DNA from 2 places in the Thioclava sp. GXIMD4215 genome. Region 2 is predicted to be linked to the other one. Evidence: riboswitches for the same ligand, from Rfam matches in the RefSeq annotation. Region 2 holds a riboswitch; the other holds the start of a gene.
What was found. A riboswitch is a leader RNA that binds a small molecule or an ion and turns the genes downstream of it on or off. The one in region 2 is predicted to bind thiamine pyrophosphate.
Positions count from the first base shown of each region.

Region 1: linked by a shared signal. The riboswitch ahead of thiC (phosphomethylpyrimidine synthase ThiC) and the one ahead of thiD (bifunctional hydroxymethylpyrimidine kinase/phosphomethylpyrimidine kinase) in region 2 are both predicted to bind thiamine pyrophosphate.

Region 1 is NZ_CP149517.1:321,579-325,786, forward strand. Features, by position in the region: gene thiC (phosphomethylpyrimidine synthase ThiC) at 1-1,625, opposite strand, end outside; TPP riboswitch at 1,736-1,856, opposite strand; gene WDB86_RS18030 (phosphoribosylanthranilate isomerase) at 1,931-2,572, opposite strand; gene WDB86_RS18035 (LapA family protein) at 2,579-2,941, opposite strand; gene ihfB (integration host factor subunit beta) at 2,944-3,234, opposite strand; gene rpsA (30S ribosomal protein S1) at 3,492-4,208, opposite strand, start outside.
Region 2 is NZ_CP149515.1:2,382,987-2,387,194, reverse strand. Features, by position in the region: gene WDB86_RS11895 (thiazole synthase) at 1-607, opposite strand, end outside; gene thiS (sulfur carrier protein ThiS) at 609-806, opposite strand; gene WDB86_RS11885 (FAD-dependent oxidoreductase) at 797-1,798, opposite strand; gene thiD (bifunctional hydroxymethylpyrimidine kinase/phosphomethylpyrimidine kinase) at 1,795-2,598, opposite strand; TPP riboswitch at 2,665-2,767, opposite strand; gene WDB86_RS11875 (FtsX-like permease family protein) at 2,808-4,208, opposite strand, start outside.

The DNA of each region.
Region 1 (4,208 bases), on a different replicon from region 2:
TTATGCGCCTGCGCGGGCATGGTCTCGTCATGCATCTCGCGCGCGGTATCGGGGTCGAGCCCGATGTTGAACTGATCTTCCCAGCGGAATTCAAACCGCGCACGGCTGATCGCGTCATCGCGCCGCTGCGCCCCCGGATGGCCCTTGGCAAGATCGGCGGCATGGGCGGCCAGCTTATAGGTGATCACCCCCGTCTTCACATCGTCACGGTCGGGCAGGCCAAGGTGTTCCTTGGGCGTCACATAGCACAGCATCGCCGTGCCGAACCAACCGATCATCGCAGCACCAATGGCCGAGGTGATATGGTCATAGCCCGGCGCGATATCGGTGGTCAGCGGTCCAAGCGTATAGAAGGGCGCCTCGTGGCAGTGCTTGAGCTGCTCGTCCATATTGGCCTTGATCTTATGCATTGCCACATGGCCCGGCCCTTCGATCATCACCTGACAATCCTTGGCCCATGCGATCTTGGTCAGCTCGCCCAAGGTGCGCAGCTCGGCAAATTGCGCCTCGTCATTGGCATCGGCAATCGAGCCCGGACGCAGGCCGTCCCCCAGCGAGAAGCTGACATCATAGCGGCGGCAGATATCGCAGATCTCGTCGAAATGCTCGTAAAGGAAGCTTTCGCGGTGATGATGCAGGCACCATTTCGCCATGATCGACCCACCGCGCGACACAATCCCTGTGACGCGTTTGGCGGTCATCGGGATCATATGCAGACGCACGCCCGCATGGATGGTGAAGTAATCGACCCCCTGCTCTGCCTGTTCGATCAGCGTGTCGCGGAAGATCTCCCATGTCAGATCCTCGGCCACGCCGCCCACCTTTTCCAGCGCCTGATACAGAGGCACCGTGCCGATCGGGACCGGCGAGTTGCGGATGATCCAGTCGCGGATATTGTGGATATTGCGCCCCGTCGAGAGGTCCATCACCGTGTCCCCGCCCCAGCGGATCGCCCAGACCATTTTTTCGACTTCCTCTTCCATCGAAGAGGTCACTGCCGAATTGCCGATATTGGCGTTGATCTTCACCTTGAAGTTGCGCCCGATGATCATCGGCTCAAGCTCGCGGTGGTTGATATTGGCGGGAATGATCGCGCGGCCTTCCGCGATTTCCTGACGCACGAATTCCGGCGTCACCAGATCGGGGAGGTTTGCACCCATCGGGTCACCATCGCGGGTATAGGCGGCCATACGGCCCTCATTCTCGCGGATGGCGACGAATTCCATCTCGGGGGTGATCACCCCTGCCCGCGCATAGGCGAGCTGCGTCACGGCGCGGTCACCAATCGCGCGCAGCGGCGGACGCTGCACGGGGAACGGCGCCACGAGGCGGTCGCCCTTGGCAAAGCCGTTATCGGCATCGGTGATGGCGCGGCCCTCATATTCCTCGATCTCGCCGCGCGCCTGCAGCCAGCCGCCACGGGTCTCGGGCAGGCCCTTGGTAATGTCGATCTCGGCCAGCGGGTCGGTATAGGGGCCCGAGCTGTCATAGACGCACAGCGCCTCCTCGTTCGAGATCTCGATCTCGCGCATGGGCACGCGCAGCGCGTGGATCTGGCCTTCCTTATGCACCTTGCGCGAGCCGATCAGCGCGCCGGTGGTAATCGTCGGGACGATATCTTTCATGTCGGTCTCCTCTTTCGAAAAGACCCAACCAAAAACTGCGAGGGAATAGGCCACTGCGGGCCGCAAGGGCCAAAGCGGCCCGAAAGGACCGCCCATAGGATATGGAATGCGGAATTGCCCTTCGGTCTTCCTACGCCAGCATCAACTGGGTCAGGTTCAAAGGGTCGCGTCACCGGAATTGCTTCCAATCAGCCTCTCAGTCCCTTAGGCGGGACTCCCCTGACAGGGCCGGAGATTTGCCGAAATAAGATGCGCCGTCAATGGCTATTCACAGATTGGCGCTGTGCAAGGCTGGCCAAAACCGCTCAGGCAGCGCCCGCCGCCGCAACGAAGTCTTTGATAAGAGACGCCTCTTTCACTCCGGGCGCGGACTCGACACCCGAAGACACATCCAGCTGATTGGCCCCTGTGCGCGCAATCGCCAAGGCGACATTCTCGGGGGTCAGCCCGCCCGCCAGCATCCACGGCTTGGACCATTTGCGTCCCGCAATCAGCGTCCAGTCGAACGGCAGCCCGTTACCGCCGGGCAAAGCGGCCCCTTTCGGGGCTTTGGCATCCACAAGGATCTGGTCGGCCACGGCCTCATAGGCGGGGATCGCCTCAAGGTCCGAAGGCTCGGCCACGCCCAGAGCCTTCATCACCGGCAGACCATAGCGGGCACGTATCTCGGCCACACGCTCGGGCGTTTCCTTGCCGTGAAGCTGGAGCATATCAAGGGGAACCTGCGCCGTGATGGCATCAAGCTCGGCATCTGTTGCATTGACCACCAGCGCGACCTTGGCCACGCCCAGCGGCACCATCAGCGCCAGCTCGCGCGCCTGAGCAATCGTCACATGGCGCGGCGACTTCGGGAAGAAGACAAAACCAGCATAGGCCGCACCACTCCGGGATACGGCCTCGACATGGGCGGGCTTGCTAAGACCGCAGATTTTGACGCGGGGGGCCATAGAGGATCAGCGGGCCGAGGGCGCGCGCTCCAGAACCGCCAGAACATCATCCTGCGGGCCTTCATGGCGCTGCTTGAGATGCCCCAGCTCACGCTCCAGCGCCTTGGCCTTACGGGCCTCTTGTGCGCCGCGCGAGCGGATGCGGTATTCCCGCGCCCATTCCCACACGAAGCCGATCAAGAGCCCCAGCAGAACGCCCGTCATGATCGCCACAAACAACGGCACCTGTAACGACCAGCCAAATCCCAGCACCCCTGCCGTTTCTTCCGGCAGCAGGCGCAGCGTGACGATCTGCGTGTTCGACAGAGCGATGACGATAAGAACGACCGCAAGGATCGCAAGGATGGCGTAACGCAGGGCGCGGATCATGTTTATTCTTCCTCCACCCCGTTCAGACGGTCGCGCAGCAGCTTGCCGGTCTTGAAGAACGGGACATGTTTCTCGTTGACATCAACGGAATCGCCAGTGCGCGGGTTCCGTCCCGTGCGTGCATCCCGTTTCTTGACGGAAAAGGCACCGAAACCGCGCAGCTCGACCCGGTCTCCACGGGCCATCGCTTCGATGATCTCCTCGAAAATCGTATTCACGATCTTCTCGACATCGCGTTGGAAGAGATGCGGATTATCTTCGGCAATTTTTGCGATCAGCTCGGACCGGATCATGTAAGAATTCCCCCTGCGAGAATTGGCGGTGCTGTTCTGACTATAGGCAGAATTTTCGGCATGACAAACAGCAAAGCACTGTAATAACTACCTGATTAGCGATCAAGCGGCCTTGCGCGCGAAAATTTACCTGTCTTCCCTTCCCCAAATGCCTTTTCCTTGGGCAAAATCTGCACATGTGAAGCTTTTATAAATAAAAACCCCGCCCGGTACAACCGGACGGGGTAAAGATCTGAAACCAGATCCGGAGAGGAGGATTACTCCTCGCCCTTCAGAGCTGCGCCGAGGATATCGCCCAGCGATGCGCCCGAATCGGACGAACCGTACTGTTCCACGGCTTCTTTCTCTTCTGCGATCTCGCGCGCTTTGATCGAGACGCCCAGACGACGGGTTTTCGAGTCGACATTGGTCACGCGCACATCGACGTGATCGCCAACTTGGAAACGCTCGGGGCGCTGGTCAGCGCGGTCACGTGCGAGGTCCGAACGACGGATGAAGGATTTCATGCCGTTATATTCGACTTCGATGCCGCCATCTTCGATCGCGGTCACGTTCACGGTGATCACCGAACCACGCTTCACGCCGTCAACTGCGTCGGAGAAGGTGTCTGCGTCCAGAGCTTTGATCGAGAGCGAGATACGCTCTTTCTCGATGTCCACTTCGGTGACAACGGCCGAAACCATATCGCCTTTGCGGTAGTTCTGGATCGCGTCTTCGCCGCGCTGTTCCCACGACAGGTCGGACAGGTGAACCATGCCGTCGATGTCGTTGTCGAGGCCGATGAACAGACCGAATTCGGTGATGTTCTTGACTTCGCCTTCGATCTGGGTGCCGACCGGATGGGTCTCTGCGAAGACTTCCCACGGGTTACGCATGGTTTGCTTGAGGCCAAGCGAAACGCGGCGCTTCTGGGTGTCGATTTCCAGAACCATGACGTCGACTTCCTGGCTCGTCGAAACGATTTTGCCGGGGTG
Region 2 (4,208 bases):
CCGCGTCAAAGCCCATCTCCATCGCGGCGGCGGCATGGCTGGGCAGGCCCAGACCCGCATCGATCACCATCGGCACCTCGGGGAATTGCGCCCGCAGGCTCCGCAGCCCGTAGGGATTGTTCAACCCCAGCCCCGTGCCGATCGGCGCGCCCCACGGCATCAGCACCTCGGCCCCTGCCTCCAAGAGCCTGCCGCCCAAGACGCCATCCTCGGTGGTATAGGGAAACACCTTGAACCCGTCTTGAGCCAGAATGCGGGTGGCCTCCAACAGGCCGAACGGATCGGGTTGCAGCGTGTCGGGATGGCCGATCACCTCCAGCTTGATCCAGTCCGTATCGAACACCTCGCGCGCCATATGGGCGGTGGTCACCGCCTCTTTGACCGAATGGCATCCGGCGGTATTGGGCAGCACGGGCACATCCAGCCCGCGGATCAGCTCCCAGAAGCCCGCGCCCGTGCCCGATCCGGCGGTCTCGCGGCGCAGCGACACGGTGGCAATCCCCGCGCCCGAGGCCGCAAAAGCCTGCGCCAGATCGCGGGGGCTGGGATAGTGCGAGGTGCCCAGCATCAACCGCGATGCCACCTCGGTTCCATAGAAAACCGGCATGTTACCCTCCCTGACGGGGTGCAAGAATTTCCAGACGGTCGCCGTCGCGCAGGGCATGGCCCGTGCGGGCGGCAGAGGCCACGAAGACCTCGTTGACGGCGGTGGCCACGCGGGCCTCGCCATAGCCCAGAACAACCAGCGCCTCGGCCAGTGTCGTGGCCTCGGCCTCGGCGGGGATTCCGTTGACGATCAGGCGCATGGGGCCTCCTGTAGCAGGGGTTCAGACAGCAAAAGTTCCGAGTTTTGCCCGTCCAGCAGATAATCGGCGGCGGTCATCGCCAGCGCGGGTGACATCAGATAGCCATGACGGAACAGCCCGTTGACAAAAACGCGGTCCGCGCCGACCACCACGCGCGGAATGTTATCGGCAAATCCGGGGCGGGCATTGGCCCCAAGCTCCAGCACCTCGGCCTCGGCAAAGGCCGGATGCAGCGCGAAGGCGGCATTGAGCAGCTCGACCGTCGAGCGCAGGGTCGATGGTCCGCGGCTGTCGCCTTCCAGCTGTGACGCCCCCAGCATGAAGATCCCGTTGCCCCGTGGCACGATATACAGCGGATAGCGCGGATGCAGCAGCCGCACGGGGCGCGACAGCCCGATCTGCGGGCAGCGCAGCACCACCATTTCCCCGCGCACCCCGCGCAGGGCGGGCAAGTGGTCGCGCGCCTCCAGCCCGCGACAATCGACAAGCCGTCCCTGATGCGGCGCGTCGGGCATGATCTCGACGCCCTTGTCCGCAAGCCCCTCGCGCAGGACGGCCAGCGCCACGCGCGGTTCGATATGGGCCTCGGTCCCGAAGAACAGGCCCCGTTCATGGCGGTCGGCCAGATCGGGTTCCAGCGCGGCAATGCCCGCCGCATCCAGCCAGCAATGGCCATCGGTGCGGCGCGCAAAACGGTCCAGCTCGCGCCGGTCGCGCGCCAGCGTCACCACCAGAGTGCCCCGATGGGTCACCGGCACCCCTGCCTTGGCCCACCAGTCGGCCGCGCGCAGGCCGTGGCGCACCACGATCTCGTCGCTGATCTCGCTTTCGCAATGGGGTGCCAGCATCCCCCCTGCCCACCAGCTACAGCCATGCGGTCCGGGGGCACCATGCGGGTCGATGATCTGCACCCGTGCCCCGCGCGTGGTCAGTTCCTGCGCGGTGGTCAGCCCGGCCACGCCCGCGCCCAGAATGGTGAAATCGATGCTCATGCCAAAGCCTCCATCGGCCAGATTTCGTGGAAATGATGCACCGGCCCGTGGCCCTGCCCGATCTGCAACCCCTGAGCGGCACGGATCGCGCCCTGCAGCCAGCCATGCGCGCGCGCCACCGCCTGCGGCAGCGGTTGCCCCAGTGCCAGCCCCGCCGCCACGGCCGAGGCCAGCGAACAGCCTGTGCCATGCGTGTGACGCGTGGCACAGCGGGGCGCGGTGAAATAAGAGACCTGCTCGGCCAGAAGAAGATCGGTGCAGACAGGCCCCGTCGCATGCCCGCCCTTCAGAAGCACCGCCTTCGGGCCAAGCGCCCGCAGCGCGCGGGCCTGCGCCTCATCGGCCTCCTGCGCCTCGGGCAGGCCCAGAAGACAGGCGGCCTCGGGCAGGTTCGGGGTCAGCAGGCTTGCCAGCGGCAGCAGGTCGGATGTCAGCGCCGCCACGGCCTCTTTGGCCAGCAGCGCATCACCGGATTTGGCAATCATCACGGGGTCCAGCACCACAGGCCCTGCAAATCCCGCGATCTCTTCGGCCACCACCCGCACCAGCTCGGCCGAGCCTAGCATGCCGATCTTGATCGCATCGGCCCCGATATCGTCCAGGCAGGCGCGGATCTGGGCGCGCAGCATAGAGGGCGACATCAGCACCACATCCGTCACCCCGCGCGTGTTCTGCGCGGTCACGGCGGTGACGGCGCTCATGGCATAGACCCCCAGCGCCGAAGCCGTCTTGAGATCGGCCTGAAGCCCCGCGCCGCCGCCCGAATCCGATCCTGCGATACTGAGAAGTTTCGCGACCATATCCCTTCCTCCAATTTCCCGGCATCTCGGCACGGGCGGAAAAAGGGGATGCAGAAAGGCTGCACCCATCGCTTTGGTTCCGTTCCCTACGCCGATACAAGCCGGATCAGGTTCGATGGGTTGGCGTGACGCCTCTCAGCCCCTCATAGGGGCACCCCAACGGATTTGCGCCAAGCTAGACCTCGCGGCGCAGCGATACAAGAGGTCTTTCAATCGGCCTGCCGCAAGATCCGCGCAGGCCGCACCCGCAGGGGCCGGATCACAAACATCAGATCCGCCAGCAGCGCCGCCGCCATGCCGGTAAACAGGATGACAAGCGCCGGTGTCCACGCCATGTGATAGCCCAGCTCCATCACCTGCGTAAGCACCGCCCAGCCCGCCAGCGCCCCCGCCCCGACAGCCACCAGCCCCGCCACACCGCCAAGGATCAGCGCGCGCAGCAGGAACGCCAGCAGAATACGGCCACGGCTGGCGCCTAGCGTTTTCAACAGCGCCGCCTCCCATGCGCGGCGGGCCTCGCCTGCCGCAGAAGCCCCGATCAGCACGATCACCCCCGTCACCAGCGTCACGCTGGCCGCAAGCGAGGTGGCGCGGGCAATCGCCTGCAGCGCCTCGGTCAGGCGACCGATGGCTTCGCGCACGGGCACGGCGGTGACATTGGGGAAGGCCCGCGCCAGATGCCGCAGGATCTCGGGTTCGGCGGTTTCGGGGGCGTAGAGTGTGGCCAGATGGGTATGCGGCGCGCCCGCCAGAGCCGCAGGGTTGAAGGTGATCACAAAGCCGATCCCCGCCGTCGAGAAATCGACATCGCGCAGCGAGGTGATCGGCGCGGTGATGTCGCGGCCAAGGATATTGACGGTCAGCCTGTCGCCCAGCTTCAGCCCAAGCTCCTGCGCCTCCTTTGCGGCAAAGCTGATCTGCGGCGGGCCTTGATCATCGGGGGCCCAGAACTGGCCGGCCACGATTTTCTCGCGCGGGGTGGCGGCATAGGTCACGCCACGGTCACCGCGCAAGACCCAGTGGTCGGGGCGGCCCTCGCGGGCAGGTTTGCCATTGATCCGGGTGATCACACCGCGCAGCATGGGCGTGGTCTCGACGCGCTCCACCTGTGGATCGGCCTGCATCTGCGCGGTGAACGGCGCAAGCTGGTCGGGTTGGATGTCCAGCAGGAAAAAGGCCGGTGCCTGTTTTGGCAGGTCGGTCGCAATCGCATTGCGCAGCCCTGCATCCACCTGCCCGATGGCCGACAGGACCGAAAGCCCCAGACCCAGCGACAGCACCACCGGCAGCGCCTCGGAGTTCGGGCCGGAAATCCCCGCCAACGCCACCCGCAGCGCAGGCGCACCCCGCACGATCCGCTGCACGCGGGCCGCCAGACGTTTCGTCAGCCAGCCCGTCAGCGCCAGCAAAGCCAGCGCCCCTGCCACCCCGCCCAAGGCCCCGAGCGTCAGCCACGGCAGGCCCGACAGCGCCATCGACGCCCCCACCAGCACCGCCGCTAGAAGCGCGATCAGCGCCAGCATCCCCAAGGGCGGCAGCCCCCGCGCCCGTGCGCGGTAAAGCCGCGCCACCCGCGTCTGTGACAGGCGCGCAAGCGGCCAGAGCGAGAA